4 regions of the Bacillus sp. FJAT-27231 genome follow, and region 4 is predicted to be linked to each of the others. Evidence: riboswitches for the same ligand, from Rfam matches in the RefSeq annotation. Region 4 holds a riboswitch; each other region holds the start of a gene.
What was found. Region 4 has a riboswitch for cyclic di-GMP ahead of AC623_RS10185 (bifunctional diguanylate cyclase/phosphodiesterase). Riboswitches for the same ligand answer to the same signal wherever they lie in the genome.

Region 1 (4,461 bases), 150 kb from region 4:
TGACGATTCCTTCAATCGCTAAAGAGTTAAAAGCTTCTCTTAAAATCAGTCTTTCCTTGAAAGAGATTTTTCTCCGCAGCAGAAAAGCAAACAGTGTCGCAACCGACATAAATCCTAATCCGCCAATTTGAATAAGGCTTAAAATCACAAGCTGGCCAAAGGTGGTAAACGTTGTGCCCGTATCTACTACGACTAAACCCGTCACACAAGTCGCAGAAGTAGCTGTAAAAAGGGCGTTTAAGAAAGATAATCCTTCTCCATTTTGAGTAGCAGCCGGCAGTGTTAAAAGATAGGCACCTAAGAAAATAACGAGAGCAAACCCGCCTGCTAAAATCTTTGGTGGGTCCATAAAATAACCAGATTTGCTGTTAACCATACGATCCCTTCATTTCCTCATCATAATTTTCTTTAAAAAGAAATAATGCTATAACGCTGCCTTTTTAAAAACACAAAAAGAACACCAAGGCCTTACTCAGTGTTCCTACAAACAACACAAAGCAAACCTCCTTCCAAAACGCTGATGGGGTTAGCTGTCGGACTCGGACTTTGAAAGTAGCCCTACCCTCTAACGAAGGATTCACCCCGAGTGCTATGCACAAAGATGGGTCCCCCACTCCATAAGGATTAAGCAATATAAGGTCGATTTTATGTAAATATTAAATTGATAATAGCTACTATACTCTCGGAAAAACCATTTGTAAAGACAAAATAAAAGAAATTAAAAGCTTTAAAACGTAGTTGTTAATGTATTGAATATCTTTTGTTTTTATTCAGACGGCTCTTCATCTACAGGAGAGTGAATATGATCCTTGTATGTATCGATATATACCTTTCCATTAGCAGCTAGAACCGCATATACAACTTCACTTAGTTGTAAGCCGCGTTTTTTCAATTGAGATCCCAGCCAGCTAGATTTTAAGTTATTCTGCACGAAGTTAGCATGTATAATTTCACCGTCCATTACAAGCTCTATCGGAAGCGCCTTTTCTGGCTGAACAGCTATTGTTAAGTCTTGCTTTATTACATTACGGAATTCTGGTTTCTTCAAAACAGTGAGCGTTCCATTTGTTTCAATAATAGCGAATAGAACCTCATCGATATTAAAAACATCTTTCTCTCTCAACTGTTGGTTTAAATAGTCTAAAGTATAACGCATTTTCTCCATATTTTTCTCTAATATTTTCCCATTTTGAATAATAACAGTCGGATCTCCTGCGAAAAACTTTCTAGCTTTTCTATTTTTTAATGAAAGAAACGCAATTAAAAAAGCGATTAAAACAAATTCAGTAAACGCAATCACCAGGTGGTGTGTTTTCAAAGCTACATTAAAGGAAAGGTTAGCAATAATAGCGCCAATGGTAATGGACGCAATAAAATCAAAATACGTCATCTTGGAAATGGTTTGTTTTCCTAAAAATCTTGCGGCAACAAATAACATTCCAAAAGCAAGAACGGTTCGTAAAGTAACTTCCAAATAGTCTGCCATATCGCCTCTGTTCTCCTTTTTGATACTTAAAGATTATTTTATAGAGTATAGCCAACAATGATAACCGCTATTCTGCTTACTAACGACACTTTCAGACAGAATGTTTTTTACTTACTCACGTTTTACTGCATGAAGGATTAATGCGTTACTTCTTTAAAATATAAGAATAAAGTTCTACATTTTTTTCATAAATTGGTATATTATTTATCTATACACCATCTTAAAGATCTATGGAGGCAAAGAAAGATCATCTGCATTTGGGCGCTTTGGGTGATTGGGAGCCGGTAGCGCAACCGACCATAAAATTTAACTCTAGGAGGACGTTTTATGGCTATGTCTAAAAGTGCCAAATTAAACAGAATAAAAGTCTCAGATCCTAAGAGATTAGAACAGATACAGTTTATTGGCATTACCTCAGAAAAACTTCAACGTATCAACGAACAACAAGACGTTTTAGCCCCCTTTATACCTGAAATTGTTGACAGATTATATGAAGAAATTTATATGATTGAAAGTTTAGGGGAAATTATTGATGAACACTCTACTCTCGAAAGATTAAAGCGGGCACAATGCCGCTATCTAGAACAGTGTTTAACTGGAATGATCGACGACACTTATATTAAGGGTCGTCTGACTATAGGAAAAGTTCATTCTAAAATAGGACTAAACCTTCAATGGTATCTTGCGACTTATGCTAAATATATAAATGTCATTACAGAAATCGGCCAGTCTATATTGCATGAAAAGCTCGTGCCTTTTATTAATGCTTTGCAGGCCCTTTTCTCTTTTGATATGCAGCTGACGATGGAAGCCTATAATGAATTTGAACTGGATCGAGCCGTACACCCTTTAAGATATGAACTCAAAAAAATTCAGTATGAGAATGGTCTTACAGATGAGGATCTTATCTGTTTAGATGAATTTAGCGGTCTTATTTCGTTTCAAGCATCAAATCTTAGTGAACTGTTCCAGGATCTCTTGGCAGAAAGAATTAGAAATCATGAATCTCTACGCACTCTTATGTACAGTAAAGATTATTTTATCTATATTAGCAGCCTAGTTGTTCAGTTTTTCCAAGAGCGAGTGTACCGCAAGCCAGAAATTTTCTATCGTCTTATTCAAGATTGGAGCCGCTTAATTATCAATAATAAAATCTCTCACCAGCATTTTCAGATGATTGGAGACTGTTTAGAGGAAGCGTTGAAAAAAGTTTTCCTCTCAAATGAAAACCATTCTCTTGATCCGAAACTTTTTAATTATATAACAGCCTTTGATCGTCTTTATAAATTCATTAAATCTTTAATACAAGAAACGGTCCAGCCTTATCAGTTTCTACAAAATTTTCAATTTCTTGATGTTTACGCCTATGAAATTAGTTCGACCGATTTTGGCCAAATTACTTGGGTCAATAATAAAATGCAGAAATTGTTAGATACGAAAAAATCAAATACTATATTTCCTCAAAACTTTGGAAGCCGGTGCTATGAACTGATTTTTAACCGAGCGGTCCCTTGTACAGAATGCCCGCTTTTAAATAAAAGAGATCATGCTACGTTAACATTAGAAATGGAAGAAAAGGTGCCCCACTATTACAAAGTAAGGCCATTTTCTGTTAACAATATTTTTGATCTGTCACGCTCTCTTCTCGTGATGCAAGATACGACAAAGGAATCAAAAATATTATTCGACACACTGGACAGATTATTGAAATTAGCAGAGTTTCGCGATGATGATACCGGCACGCACGTCTATCGAATTGGTGTTTTATCAGGAATGCTGGCAAAGCTTATTGGAAAAGATGAGCAATTCGTTGAGAATATTTCACTTGCTGCCCGCTTTCACGATATAGGAAAAGTAGGGATTCCAGATTCCATTCTGAATAAGCCAGCTAAACTGACGAATGAAGAATGGGAATCGATGAAAACACATTCTCTTATCGGCCATCGCATTTTATCGAACTTGGAACTGCCTGTTATTCAAATGGCCGCGACAATTGCTTATACACACCATGAGTGGTGGAATGGAAAAGGATATCCAAATGGGATTGCAGGTGAAGCCATCCCATTGGAAGGACGAATTGTAGCTATTGTAGATGTATTCGATGCTTTATTATCCAAACGTGTCTATAAGGATGCTCTCTCCGCTGAAAAAGTCAAAAAGATTTTAGAAGAAGGAAGAGGAAGACAATTTGATCCATATCTCTTGGATTTGTTTCTTAAGATGTGGGAAGATTTTCTCGAATGCCGCACACAATTGGCTAGACTATGAAGGTGACCTACAATTTCATTTTAGAGGAGAATCGGAATGGTAAAACAGCAAGAAGAAATAAATAATACACTTGTTCTTAAAGCAATGGAAAATAATTTGGCTATGATCCAGTTTGATCTTAATCGTCGTGTATCCTATGTAAACGATAAGTTCTCTGAAACAATGGGTTACACCAGAGAAAAAATGCTCGGTATGCATCACAAGGAGCTATGTTTCTCTCATTTTTCCACTAGTCCGGGTTATGAGCGATTTTGGCGGGATTTAACTTTCGGCAAAAGCTTTCAAGATAAAATTGAACGAATAGATGCAAAGGGGAATCGTGTCTGGCTAGAAGCAACGTATATGCCTATACGCGATCTAGAAGAAAGAAGCGTTATCGGCATTTTAAAAGTAGCAACCGATATAACGAAAAGACAAAACATCGTCTCCCAAGTGGCAGATGAATTACAGGAGATGGCAGAAGTGCTCAGCGTAAGCTCCGAAACCGGCATTAACCGCAGTCAAGAACTGCTCCTGACGATTAATAAAATTGCAGAAATCTCTTTAGAAAACACCCATACTTTGGATGATCTTCAACAACAAACGAAGGCCATCCAAAGTATTGTAAAAACCATTCGTGAGATTGCGGCCCAAACCAATTTATTAGCGCTAAATGCCGCAATAGAGGCAGCTCGCGCTGGCGAGCATGGCCGAGGGTTTGATGTAGT
Region 2 (4,461 bases), 300 kb from region 4:
TCTTATTTAATCGGGACCCAAATTTCATTATAAGAATTTGAACGATACGGATAAGGGTCTATATAAGCTTCGAATGAAGCAGCTTCAGCTGGTTCATATCCATTAGAAGGGAACCATTCCGAATAAATTTGTTTCCAAGTTTCTATAATAGCACTGGGGACTGGTCCTTCTACTTCAAAAACAACCCACTTAGCTGCTGGGAAATGAATAGCTGGCCATTCAGCCGATAGGTCTTCCGCGTTGCATTCCACAGCAATCCAATAGTCCGTTGTATTTTCTTTTTCATTAAAGTTCGAACAAATTCCTAACAACCCTTTAATGTCTCCATTGTTTAATTGCAGCAAGCGGTCAGAAGTTCCATTTCTATTCATCTCCTCCCAAAATTCCGGTATGCCGGGAATTCCGACGTTCTCGGTGTTATTGGCAAATAGGCGTTTCATTCCTACTGCTTTGAAAGCATCTCGTGTGACGATACGATAGTTCATTGGTTCTGCTCCTTTCAAATTCACTTGAATTGCAAGACGGTTATAAGATCGCAGCTTTCCGACTTCTTTCCGAACTTCACTCGGTGCTATACCGTGCTGCTTACGAAAAGCTTTTGAGAAAGATTCCGGAGTGTCATAGCCATACTTCAAGGCAAGGTCGATTATTTTAATGCTAGTATTAGACAATTCTTGGGCTGCTAATGTTAAGCGGCGGCGACGCAAATATTCACCAACGGACATATCAGTCAAAATCATGAACGTACGCTGAAAGTGAAAAGGAGAAATATTCGCCTGTTTGGCAATCTCTTCTATGGTGATTTTGTCTGTTAAGTGTTCTTCCATATAATCAATTGCCTTTTGCAAGGATTCTACTAATGCCATAGCCTTCAACTCCTTAATCTAATTATAATCATTGCTTTGTTTTCATCCTGTTATTTTGTGCTCTCAGGGGACAGCTTGAATGATAGAGCCATCATCTTTTGGGAATAATTATGTGAATATAATTTTTTGCGAGATCGCTGATTAAAACAACCTAGAAAATAATTTTCTTACGGGGAGTATTGACCCTGATATCATTTTCCTATAAGATTCTTATGATATTATCATTATTTTGTTTGCGATGATAGAACGTCAACCTAATGATAAAGGCAAACTTATCGAAAGGTAAGGACGCAAAGCCACGGGTCTAAGATTGGTTAAATTATGATAGCCGGGCTGCCAAATAGGAAAATTAGTACCCTATTTGGTGACAATACGTTTAAAAGTAGGGGGCTAGTTATGCAAGAAGAATTAAAAGAAAATATTCAAAAATTTTACACTTTAATGGAGGCTTATCCAGATACTCCTGATTCAGCGTTTGATTTTGTTGTTTTTTTACGATCATTCCTTAGGATAAAATCACCACTTCCTTTGCCAACAACAGAGGTTATGACAGTCCTTAAAATACATAAACCAGCGGTGTTTTTTTCTTTAAGAGGAATGGCAAAGTAGAATGACATGCTCGGATTTTTAACCGCGCTATCGACCGATTTTGAAGCGGCCGAGCAAAAACTAAAAGGCTTATTGGAAATGAATTAAATAATCAATATAAATTGCCAGCTTTTTATAAAAACGGCACTGAGAAAGGAAAAAAATACAAAGCTGAATTAAAAATTTCATAAAGCAGCCGAAGGAAAGACGTGGGTATATACAATGGCAGCCAGTACGTTACGATGTGCTGGCTTTTTAAGCTTGCAGCAGCCTAACTAAATGTCTTTCTGTTGATAGAGGTGCTTGTTTCAGCGGGCGGATTTATTTAGCAGAAGAAAGAGGCAATATACACGGATAGACAAATGATTGACCTGAATGATTTTATTGATATAATTCTTACAGTATTATTATTTTGTATATAATAATACTAAATTATTTTTAATGATAAAGGCAAACTTATCGAAAGGTAAGGACGCAAAGCCACGGGTCTAAGGTTCACAAGCTCTGAACAATGACAGCCGGGCTGCCAAGTAGGAATAGGCTTCCTTATTTGGGTAATTACACGATTGAAGGTAGGGACCAAACTTGATGGAAGAGAACAAAGAACTAAGCAAAAGCATTCAACAATTTTATGAGTTATTAAAGAGGTGTCCAGATAATACCGAAGCTGCTTATGATTTTGTAGCTTACTTACGATCCTTATTAAAAATACAATCGAAAGTGCCTTTGCCAGCTAATGAAATTATGACGCTATTAAAAAAATATAAACCTCATGTGTTTTATACGTTAAAGAAAATGGCTAAAAAGAATTTGATGCTCAATATTTTGACTGGAGTACCTGCAAATGTAGACGCTGCTGAAGAAAGGCTAAAAAAACTAGCCAATAGTTAATGATTCAATAAACACTACACCTCGAAACACATAAACAATCAATCTAAAAACAAGTCATTAAAGCTAGCTGTCTGGCATAAAACCAAAACAGAAAGAGGCATCACTCTTAGAAGAGGTGCCTCTTTCTGTTTTCCGGCAGATAGGGGAGGACCTTCCCGAGAAAACAGAGAGAACTTATAATAATATCAAATTTCAATGTGTGAAAAATTCAAATATTGACAAACCTAATTCTAAACGATTAGCAGCCTTAGTTTTAATGAGCCTTTCTTTAAATAGTCATATCTATCGGTTTTCAGTTAACCTGTATTGCCTATTTTCCAATAATCCTTATTAAGGAAAAGAATACATTATCATTAGGTTATATAAAAAGGTAGCGATCTGGGGCATTAGGCGGATCAGAATTCTCAAGCAGTTCCTTCTGCCTTAGTTGTATTAGGTTAGGCATTGGCAAAGAGGGAGAGCCGCCTGTTCACAATCCTCGTATGCATCAACAGGAAGAAATGTTCAAATACGGTTCGGCCTTACATGCCAATGTGGTGATGGAATGGTTCCCAACATAGATAAAAATAAGATTAATTAATAAATAAACCGAGAAGTATTGTATATAAACTTCTCGGTTTATTTATTCTTACAAACTTCGGCGGTATACAGCCGGGATTTATATCTTTACATGCTAATGAAAATCGGTGTTACGGAATAGGGGAAGAAGCCCAGTCTATCGATTTTCTTCTTCCTACATAAAAGAGCTTGGCTGCAGCTTTACGCAAAATGAAAAGAATTAAAAAGCAATCTTTATTCCGAATAGCCTTTTCAACGAAGTATGTATTGCTAATCATGTTTGGGATCATTTATATAGAGCAAAAATGATTGATTTCTGTTTTCTCAATTCCTTATAAAAACTGAAACTAACTTAGCGTGGAGAACTATGTGCTGTGAATAACTGAAAAATGAATGGCATTGGGTCGGAAGAGGGAGCTATAAATTAGGCTTTCGTTCTATTTTGTAATAAGTAAAATTTTTTATTTTTTACCTGAATAATAAGGAACGACGAAAGTGACACCTTCTAAAGAACCAGTAACGGATTAAAAGGTGTTTAAGAAAACGATTATGGGTGGTGCTCACCATTTTCGCTGCTAATGACAGAGCATAACAGCAAAATATCTTGATGAATTTCTTTCCTAATGGACTCTTTTGGACAGCCATAGTACTCATCTATTAACTTACCTAGCTCCTTCATGAATATAACCAATTCAGAGTCAGAAATCATCCGAAGTCCTCCTTTACTACCTAGGTAATTAAGTCTATATTACCATTCGATTTAGAGTGAAGACAAGTTAGAGGGAGTAAACAGACCTATATAAGGGAGGGGAAATAGCCATGCCCTTTCATCCGAATAGAAAACGCCAAAAAACAGGCGTTTTAATTACTTTTTATTGATCTTGCCATCATTGCCCTTATCAATTCCGGTTGCGTTATTAATGGTTTGCATAATTAAATTTAGCCCTTGGTCCATTGCATTCATTGAATCAGCTTTTTGACCAATTTTTTTATCCTTTGTCTGTCTTTTCATCCTTACCACTCCTTAACATATAGTGTTTGCTGCAGGCTGAAAAATATTCACAAGAAGTAAAAGGGTAAATAAATTACATTGACATTTTTAATGGTTAATTGTTAACCTTTTATAAAATAAAGTTTACAAAAGTGTAATTCGTAGAAGCAGGGGGATTACATGAACAAACGACAAGGATAGGAGATAGACGTATGCAGCAGGAAAGATATTATAGCGTGAGAATGAGAGCGGCTAGGAATGAAACCCATGAAGGCGACGGAAAGCACATCTCTGGAGGAGAGCTGCTTTCCACCTACAATAATATAAAACAAGCTGTAAACGCTTTATTGGATAAGGCTTTAATTCATTCGCGAGGGAATCCCGATTTTATGCAGATTCAGTTTGAGGCGATTACTGAACCTATTGAGTGTATTCCTCCACTTACAATTAAAACGCATGAAGTAGAGTCGGCAGACAGGGGACAGGAATTGTCTCAGGAGCTGTTAGCAAAGGCGGGTATTCAGAGGAAAGTGATTGAAAAGGCCTATCGTTACTTAGCGGATTATT
Region 3 (4,461 bases), 1.9 Mb from region 4:
CCCCATTCTATTTCGGAATAAGACCATTCATCTATTTATGCATTTATCTGTTTATGGTAGGTAATCAGCCCCTTAAAAACGATAATAAGTATATATCTTATTCTAACTATTTTTAAAATTCAAGATAGTTTTATCCGTACTCTTTACAATTTTTTAAACGTTAAGCGGCTTTAAGTTTACAATTCGTTTCATCTAACCGAGCACCATTTACTTTGCTGATTTAACAATTCCATGAAAAAACGGCTCCTTTTTTAGAGCCGTTTGATTATTCTCCACAGATTTGTAAATTAGAAAGATCATTGTAAGACTTGACGCGATTCCTGCCGTCTTGTTTAGCCTTATATAAAGCTTTATCTGCAAACTCTATGAACTGGTTTGTATGTTCATCTTTTGTTGGAATAACGGTTACGGTCCCTAAACTGATCGTGACATACTGGCTGATTTGTGAACCTGAATGCGGGATTTTCAAATCTTCTACCGCATGTCTAATCGTTTCCGCTGCTCGCTGGACGCCATCGTGATCCGTCTCTGGCAAGACGACACTAAACTCTTCTCCCCCATACCTAAAGATCATGCCTCCAAACTCTATCACAACGTCACTAATTTTCGCAGCTGCTTTTCTTAAGCAATCATCTCCTGCTTGATGGCCATACGTATCGTTATAAGCTTTGAAAGAATCTATATCAAGCATGATCAGAGAAAAAGATGTAGAATTTCTTAACGCACGGCTCCACTCTATTTCTAATTTCTCATCAAACGTCCGGCGATTCCACACCCCTGTTAATCCGTCTTTGGCAGATAAATCATGTAAAATTTTATTGGCTTCTTCGAGTCTTTGCTCTGCCAATTTTCTTTCAGTTATATTGCGGGATATTACGATTAGTTGAGGTTCCTCTGGATCTTTCCCTTGTAAACTCTTAATAGAAGACTCAAACCAAATGTACTCCCCATCTTTTCTACGAATTCGATAAGTCGAGACAACATATCCAGTATCGAATAAAATTTGATGGTTTTCTTTTATCATTTCTATATCATCCGGATGAATAAAGAGGTAACTGTCGTGACCTATCACTTCTTCATCTTCATATTGCAATATTTCCTTTCCTGCTGGTGATACGTACAAATACTTTCCGGATGAATCATGTATCGTAATCACATCACTTGAATAGTCCGCAATCATCCGGAATCGCTCTTCACTTTTTGCAATGGAGTCTATATGACTTTCAATCAACTCACCCATGCTATTGAAATTATCACAGAGTTCCTGAAGCTCTCTTGCATCCTCTTTATAAGAAGTTTTATCTAAACGATATTCATAATTTCCTTGGCCAATTTTTCTTGTTCCTATTAATACTTTCCGGATAGGGGCTTCTACTTGGTTAGATACCCAAATCATTAAGATGTACCCTATTATAATCACAAGTAAAATAACGAAAGAAAATATCATAACCATGTGGTAAAAGGACTCATAAATTTTACTTTCTGTTATTTCACCAATAATAAGCCACTGATTATCATGAACCCATCTATAATCTCCTAGTACAGTCTCACCATTAGGGGCTGTGTAAAATTGACTCTTAATGTTACTTCCCGCTAATGCTTGTTTATATATTTCGGATTTAATATTTTTCCCTATTTTGCCTTGGCGTGATTCGCTGATTAACATACCATTTCTTTCAACCAAATAGGTTTCCCTTGAACTATCCTGATATTGCCTCATGATATTGTTAATGGTTTTGATTGGAACTGGTCCGAATACTAGCCCCTGAAAATGCCCCGCCTCATTATATACAGGAACAGAAAAAATAATAATCGGCTTATTGGACTGCCTGCCAATCAATACATCTGTAATGAAAATCTTGCCTTTTTTCGCCTCTTTAAAATAAGGCCGGTCTGATAGATCCAATCCTATAAGTCCTGTCGTATCAACTTCTGTTATTCCATTCTTATTCACATATACAATACCGCTAAACTCCGGGTGATTTTTATCAACTGCTTTTAATGCACCCTCCATCTTTGCTATATCCCCTGCTTTTACAGTCGGGAGTTCAGAGATAGATTTAATATCTGCTAACCTATCCTCAAACCAATTGTCTATTACTAATTGCTGCAAGTTCATTGTTTTCTCAATTGCAACGTTAGCTTCCTCTCGCTTTTGGCTTCTCTCTATTATGACGAGAGGGATGGAGGCCAATAAAACGAACACTACCGTAAAGCAGATGAACCAAAATCGCAGCCTGCCCTTTAAGCTTGATATTTGAAATAAGTGAACTATACGGTTAAGAAACATCAGATCCCCTTTCTTCACCATGTTAAAAAACAAAAAAGACCAACAAGTGTTGGTCGGTTGCATCACTCGCTCCCTATACTTCAGATGCCCAAGTTAGAAGTATAGTTCATAGCCCCATCTTCTCTTTGATAATTACTTTTTATATGATTCAGTAGATTTCCAGTTTATACATCAATTTCAATTTCATAATATATCATAAAATGATAAATTTCAACAGTTTTAGCTATACTAACCTATTACTAAATACCCATTAAAGAACATTAATTAGTCTATCTATCCTCAGAAGCAATAAAAAAGCAGATCTTTGCTGGAAACAAAGGTCTGCTTTTTTACATTATTCACCTAAATCTACATTGTGATACACTTGTTGAACGTCTTCCAAGTCTTCTAAAGCATCAATCATTTTTTCAAATTGAGCTTTTGCATCTTCTGGAAGCGTCACTTCATTTTGTGCGAGCATGGTCAGCTCAGCTACTGTAAATTCTGTAATCCCAGCGCTCTTTAATGCTTCTTGTACGGCATGGAATTGATCAGGTTCAGCGTAGATGATGACAGCGTCGCCTTCTTCAAGAATGTCGCGTGCATCCACATCTGCTTCCATTAAAATTTCTAGTACTTCATCAGCTGTTTTGCCTTCTACCCCGATAACAGCCGTAGCGTCAAACATATAGGCAACGGATCCGCTTACTCCCATATTGCCGCCATTCTTGCCAAAAGCTGCCCGCACTTCTGATGCTGTACGGTTTACGTTATTTGTTAAAGCGTCAACAATAACCATCGATCCGCTCGGTCCAAAGCCTTCATAGCGAAGCTCATCATATGTCTCATCTGATCCGCCCTTTGCTTTTTCAATGGCACGATCAATAATATGTCTAGGCACGTTGTATGTTTTTGCCCGCTCAAGCACAAACTTTAATGCTTGGTTGGATTCAGGATCAGGTTCTCCCCGTCTCGCTGCTACATAAATTTCACGTCCGAATTTAGCATATATACGGCTTGTGTTAGCGTCTTTTGCTGCTTTCTTTTCTTTAATGTTGTTCCATTTACGTCCCATCGTAAACACTCTCTTTCCAATTTGAATCTGAATTAAATGATGAATGCAAAATAAACTGGCTTTTCAACACTTTTTCAAAATAACTATACGGAGCTTGTGACGACTTTATATAACGAATCAAATACGTTGTCAAATCATGTGCAGATTATATTATACCGCAATTAAAGCCGCTTTGAAACAAAGAAGAGCAAGGTGTTTCTCCATTTTTTTCAAAAATAAAGCCATCCAAATCCATGACAGTAACTTTTTATCATGCTAAACTATCGACTGTGGAATCGTTCCCACATTCTGTTGCATACGAAAAAGGAGGGTTCTTCCTATGTATAAGCTGCTTGCCTTCGATTTAGAACATACGCTTTCTGATCCTGAATTACCAATGCTGCGAGAAGCCGGTGTGGCGATTAGAATCGGCTTAGAAGAAGCAGATTACACCTTCAGCCATATTAGAGATCCAGTTTCGTTTATTAAAGAGCAGCTCATCGCATCATAAAACAGGCCTTATGAGAAGTTCTCCTTAATCTCATAAGCCCTGTCCAATCTCTTTATAAATCACGAGCATTAAAGGTGTCTCCACCCTTTAAACTGCCAGAACGAAAGCCTTTATAAAACCAGCGTTTTCTTTGTTCAGAGGTTCCATGTGTAAAGCTTTCAGGAACGACATAGCCTCTCGCTTGTTTTTGCAGAGTATCATCCCCAACAGCGCTGGCCGCATTTAAAGCTTCTTCAAGATCCCCTTCTTCCAGCAAGCCCATTCCTTGCGCATGATGAGCCCAAACACCAGCCAGATAGTCGGCTTGCAGTTCGAAACGAACGAGATATTTATTAAACTCTTCCTCACTCATCTGCTGGCGAAGCGGCATAATCTTGTCGCTTGTGCCAAGAAGCGTCTGGACGTGATGACCAACCTCATGAGCAATGACATAGGCCATCGCAAAATCCCCAGGTGCGTGAAATCTTTGCTGCAGCTCATCGTAAAAACTTAAGTCAATGTATAGCTTTTGGTCACCTGGACAATAAAATGGTCCCACTGACGCGCTAGATGTTCCGCAGGCAGACTGCACACTATTTGTGTACAAGACAAGCGTCGGCTCTTTATACACTAAGCCTTCCTGCCTAA
Region 4 (4,461 bases):
TGGTGAATATCGCGAATGAAAGAAGCATCAATTTTTAACGTATCGACAGGTAAGTACTTAATATAGCTAAATGAACTATACCCGGTGCCAAAATCATCAATCGAAATATGAATCCCTAAATCTCTAAGCTGCTGTAAAGTATCTGCCGCATGATCGAAATCCGCAAATACACTTTCTGTCACCTCAAGCTCCAGCAGCTCTGGGTCCAGCTCTATTTCTGTTAAAATCTCTTGAATTTTTCCCACGATGTTTGGATGGGCCAGTTGGCGGACAGACATATTAATAGATATTCTCAACGGTTTATAGCCTTTAAGCTGCCATTCTTTATTTTGTTTGCACCCATGGCGGAGCACCCATTCCCCAAGAGGAAGGATCAAGCCAGTTTCCTCAGCCAGCGGAATAAATTTATTGGGAGGAATGCGCCCAAGCTCTGGATGATGCCAGCGGACAAGTGCTTCCATTCCAATGACCTCGTTATTGGTAATGTCCATTTTAGGCTGGTAATCAATATGAAATTGCTCGAGTTCAATAGCTTTTCTCATCTCATTTTCTAGTAAAATCCGCTCTAATGATTTTTCTTCCATTTCAGTTTTAAACAGAGCGTATCCGTTGCGTCCTCGTTCTTTTACAAAATAAAGGGCGGAGTCCGCCTTATTTAACAGCTCATCCGGCTGCTCTCCATGCTCCGGAAAACGAGCGATGCCTATACTGCAGGAAAGGGTATATTGCTGCTCTGCGACCTTTAACGGCTTTTGAAAGTTGGATTGAATTCTTTTGGCTAACCGCTCAAGTTCTTCCGTGTTCTGAACATCTCTCAGCAAAATCGTGAATTCATCGCCGCCTAAGCGGGCGATTAAATCGGTTGTACGAACGGACTTTTTAATAAGACGGGCCGCTTCTGTCAAAATGAAATCACCCGTTTCATGGCCCCATGAATCGTTGACAAATTTAAAACGATCTAAATCAAGAAACATCACAGCAAACTGGGATGAGGTTTTTTTTGCCCGTTCTATTTCTTTTCGCAGCTGCTGCATGAAGAGCCGGCGATTCGGAAGATCTGTCAACGTATCATGATAAGCTAAATGATAAACCATTTGCTCTGATTCTTTTCGTTCCGTTACATCCCTCATCGCTAATACGAAGCTTTCAATTTCTCCGTTTTTAAAGATAGGGCTAATTTTTGTTTCCATGTACTTATACTCGTTGCGAATTGTTCGTATACGAAATTCAAGCTGAACAGAAATTTTCTTTTTCGCAGCAAGCTTATCTAGCTTCGCTGAAAGCTGCTTACGATCTCTTTCGTGTACATATTGAAACAACTGTCCCGATGCTAATACATCTAGATCGTAACCAACCAAGCAAGAATGGGAAGGGGAAACGTATCGATAGTTCCCTTGTTTATCAATCACCGCAACTAAATCAGATGAATGCTCTGTAATAAGACGATACTTTTCTTCGCTCTCTCTTAATTCTTCCTCTATTTGTTTGCGGCTGCTAACATCGTTTCGTATAGACACATACTGATAAGGCTTCCCATTCTCATTTAGAAAAGGCACGATCGTCGTATCGACCCAATAAAAAGAACCATCCTTTGCTCGATTCCTTACCTCTCCCCTCCAAATACGGCCGGTCCCAATTGTTGCCCACATCTCTTTAAAAAAGGAGCTAGGATGATAGCCGGAATTTAAAATTCGGTGATCCTGTCCCAGCAATTCTTCCTCGCTGTACTTTGAAATCTTAGAAAATTGCTCGTTTACGTACAAAATCTTTCCTTGCTGATCCGTTATGGCTACGATAGCAGACTGATCAAGCGCATATTTAACATCTGTCAGTTCTTTTAAAACCACCTCGAACTGTTCACTTTCCCTGTTATCAGGATTATTCAAAAGGGAATATTTAGGCATGGCAGATCTCTCTTTTCTATTCTATATTTATCTATAAGGCAAGCAAAAAACCGACTCTAAAAAAGAGTCGGTTGCACTACTCGCTCCAAGCCATTCAAGTGCCCACATACAAATGACTATTCATCGCTTCCACTTTAAAGGCAATATGTAAAATAAGTCCATGATCTTTATACGATTATCATAGAACTATATGCCCAATAAGTCAATAAGCAGAAGGCGGATAGGTTGTGACATTAGACCGACTATTGGTCAAATTAAGTTAATAGAGAATGGCCGTCACGATCGTTATGTCATCCTCAAAAGTGTTCGGATTTCGGGAGTATTTTTTTTCTTTGAGCAATTGACAAATAATCTGTTCTGATTCCAAGTGACAATGCTGTCTGACCATCTTTTTTAATTCCTCAATAGCTGCTCCTACCGTCTGTTCCCCATGCTCGATCAAGCCATCTGTATATAAAACTAGCACTGCTCTTCCTTCATAATCAAACTGTCCTTCCTTCACTTCGATCTGCTCTATCATTCCTAATGGAGGACAACTACTCTCTAATTCTGTCACATCGCCTGTATAGTCAATAAATAGTCCGGGTGGATGACCAGCTGACGCATACCTTATCTGTTTTGAGGCTGTGTCAATGTGAACATAAATCCCCGAAATAAAATACGTGCGTAACGTTGCTTGCTGGGATTTAAATAAACTATAAACATGGCTGTTCATTTTTTCTAACACATTAGCGGGTTTCACTGTTTCGTATAAAACAGATCGAAGAAGCGAACGGATAGAAACAGCTAACAAAGCAGAAGTAATGCCATGTCCCATGACATCCAGTACGAATAGGCTATATTCATGCTCATTCAGCTGGTACCAGACGTACAGGTCACCGCCAATCATTGTTGAAGGCAAATAAGCCCCTGTAATATTAATATCTTGATTTCTGATTGGCTGGCTTAACAGCTCTTTTTGCACTTTACGAGCTAACCTTAAATCTTCTTGGAGTTGTTGCTCGGCTTCTTTTTTGGCTGAAATATCCGTAAAGACAGAAGCATAAAAAAGCGGTTTCCCTTTCTCGTCCTTGATCACTGTTATTGTTGTCCACTGAACATAAAACTGGCCATCTTTTCGCTTGTTCCAAATTTCTCCTTTCCATTGACCATGTCGAGCGATTGAGTCCCATATATTTTTATAAAAAGCCTCACTATGTTTCCCAGACCGAATCACTCTCGGTGTTAAACCAATTACTTCTTTATCAAAACCGGTAATTTCAGTGAATGCTGGATTAATAAACAGGATCTTTCCTTCAACGTTTGTCACCATCACGCCTTCCATGATGCTTTGGAAAAGCCGATCAGCCAAAAATTCACTCGCTTCTGATAAAGAGGCCGTCAAGGGTTTCGTACGCTTCATTGCTGCTCCCTCCCCTTTCCCAGAGCTAGCAAATGGAGGGATTGTCATTTTGAGCTGCCTCAAAAAAGTTAATAGCTGCTTCTATATCAGGAAACAATTTAATAAACGCTGTGAACTTTACAATTACAAAAATTTCTTCAATGGACTGGCCAATCCCTGAAATCGCCATATCCTTTTGCTGCTTACGCATATTCATGACACTTTCAGCTATGATTCCAAGTCCAGCACTATTAATGTACTGTATTGGCTTTAGATCAAGAACAAAATAATCTGCCGATCCTGCCGTAAATTTCAGCATAGCGGCCCGGAACAGCTCAATATTCTTTAACGTAATGTCTTCTTCCCAATGCAACACTTGTATACGATTAAAGCTTTCTATTTTCACTCTTTCTCCCCCTTAATGACGACTTTTCTGCATATGAAAAATGACATAGCCTTCTTTTTCATCCAGCCAGACTTTATCCATAATATTTACTATTAATTGAAGCCCTCTTCCACAAGAAGACACATTCACCTCTTCTTTTTTTCCAATACAAAAGCGGCTTCCTTTTTGCTTTAAGGAAATTCTAATCGTGTGGTTATCGACGTTCCAGCTGAGATATACAGATTCGTGACTTGATCCTCTCCCATATTCGAGGGAGTTAACGGCTGCTTCTTCGAGAGCGAGTCGAAGCATGATTTGGACAGTTGGCGGAAAACCAAGTTTTTCCGCCAACTGATCGTTTCTTTTCATTGCTTCCCATACATCTTTCTCTGTTTTGATTGGCATTTCTATACAATTAAACTGGAGACTCATTCTCTTCTTCCTTTCAAGTCTCTCACTAAATTTTGAACTTAGCAGCTAGGTGATTAAGGCTCTCTGCCATGCTTGCCAAGTCCGCTGCCGTAGAAGCCGTTTCTTGAACACTGGCTGCTGCTTCTTCAGAAACCGCGGCAATGTTTTGCACAGACAACAGAACTTCTTGTGCTTGCGCCGCTTGTTCCTCGCTTGCAGAAGCAATTTCAATTACCTTCGATGCATTTTCTTTTACAAGTGATAAGATCGTTCCGAAGGTTTCCCCTGCTTGGACTGCTTTATCATTGCCACTGTCAACCGCTTCAACTGAACGTTTTGTATTTTCCTGAATCGTAACGATAAGTTCAGAAATTTCTTTT

Region 1: it holds a riboswitch for cyclic di-GMP, as region 4 does, so the genes downstream of both, AC623_RS09480 (HD domain-containing phosphohydrolase) here and AC623_RS10185 (bifunctional diguanylate cyclase/phosphodiesterase) in region 4, are expected to answer to the same signal.
Region 2: it holds a riboswitch for cyclic di-GMP, as region 4 does, so the genes downstream of both, AC623_RS11760 (hypothetical protein) here and AC623_RS10185 (bifunctional diguanylate cyclase/phosphodiesterase) in region 4, are expected to answer to the same signal.
Region 3: it holds a riboswitch for cyclic di-GMP, as region 4 does, so the genes downstream of both, AC623_RS21640 (diguanylate cyclase domain-containing protein) here and AC623_RS10185 (bifunctional diguanylate cyclase/phosphodiesterase) in region 4, are expected to answer to the same signal.

Annotation. Positions count from the first base shown of each region.
Region 1 is NZ_LFZU01000001.1:2,027,472-2,031,932, reverse strand. Features, by position in the region: gene AC623_RS09490 (TrkH family potassium uptake protein) at 1-376, opposite strand, end outside; cyclic di-AMP (ydaO/yuaA leader) riboswitch at 501-641, opposite strand; gene AC623_RS09485 (DUF421 domain-containing protein) at 767-1,486, opposite strand; cyclic di-GMP riboswitch class II at 1,710-1,794, shown strand; gene AC623_RS09480 (HD domain-containing phosphohydrolase) at 1,814-3,754, shown strand; partial or broken gene AC623_RS22300 (PAS domain S-box protein) at 3,791-4,165, shown strand; partial or broken gene AC623_RS22295 (methyl-accepting chemotaxis protein) at 4,367-4,461, shown strand, end outside.
Region 2 is NZ_LFZU01000001.1:2,473,699-2,478,159, reverse strand. Features, by position in the region: gene AC623_RS11770 (AraC family transcriptional regulator) at 3-866, opposite strand; cyclic di-GMP riboswitch class I at 1,122-1,207, shown strand; gene AC623_RS11765 (hypothetical protein) at 1,263-1,475, shown strand; cyclic di-GMP riboswitch class I at 1,894-1,985, shown strand; gene AC623_RS11760 (hypothetical protein) at 2,043-2,345, shown strand; gene AC623_RS21500 (hypothetical protein) at 3,451-3,612, opposite strand; gene AC623_RS21770 (hypothetical protein) at 3,769-3,915, opposite strand; gene bioW (6-carboxyhexanoate--CoA ligase) at 4,107-4,461, shown strand, end outside.
Region 3 is NZ_LFZU01000001.1:4,029,602-4,034,062, forward strand. Features, by position in the region: gene AC623_RS21640 (diguanylate cyclase domain-containing protein) at 266-2,290, opposite strand; cyclic di-GMP riboswitch class II at 2,333-2,415, opposite strand; gene AC623_RS19275 (YebC/PmpR family DNA-binding transcriptional regulator) at 2,625-3,344, opposite strand; gene AC623_RS21645 (hypothetical protein) at 3,664-3,834, shown strand; gene ypfJ (KPN_02809 family neutral zinc metallopeptidase) at 3,887-4,461, opposite strand, start outside.
Region 4 is NZ_LFZU01000001.1:2,178,556-2,183,016, forward strand. Features, by position in the region: gene AC623_RS10185 (bifunctional diguanylate cyclase/phosphodiesterase) at 1-1,904, opposite strand, end outside; cyclic di-GMP riboswitch class II at 1,961-2,044, opposite strand; gene AC623_RS10190 (SpoIIE family protein phosphatase) at 2,164-3,306, opposite strand; gene AC623_RS10195 (STAS domain-containing protein) at 3,332-3,691, opposite strand; gene AC623_RS10200 (ATP-binding protein) at 3,704-4,102, opposite strand; gene AC623_RS22305 (methyl-accepting chemotaxis protein) at 4,128-4,461, opposite strand, start outside.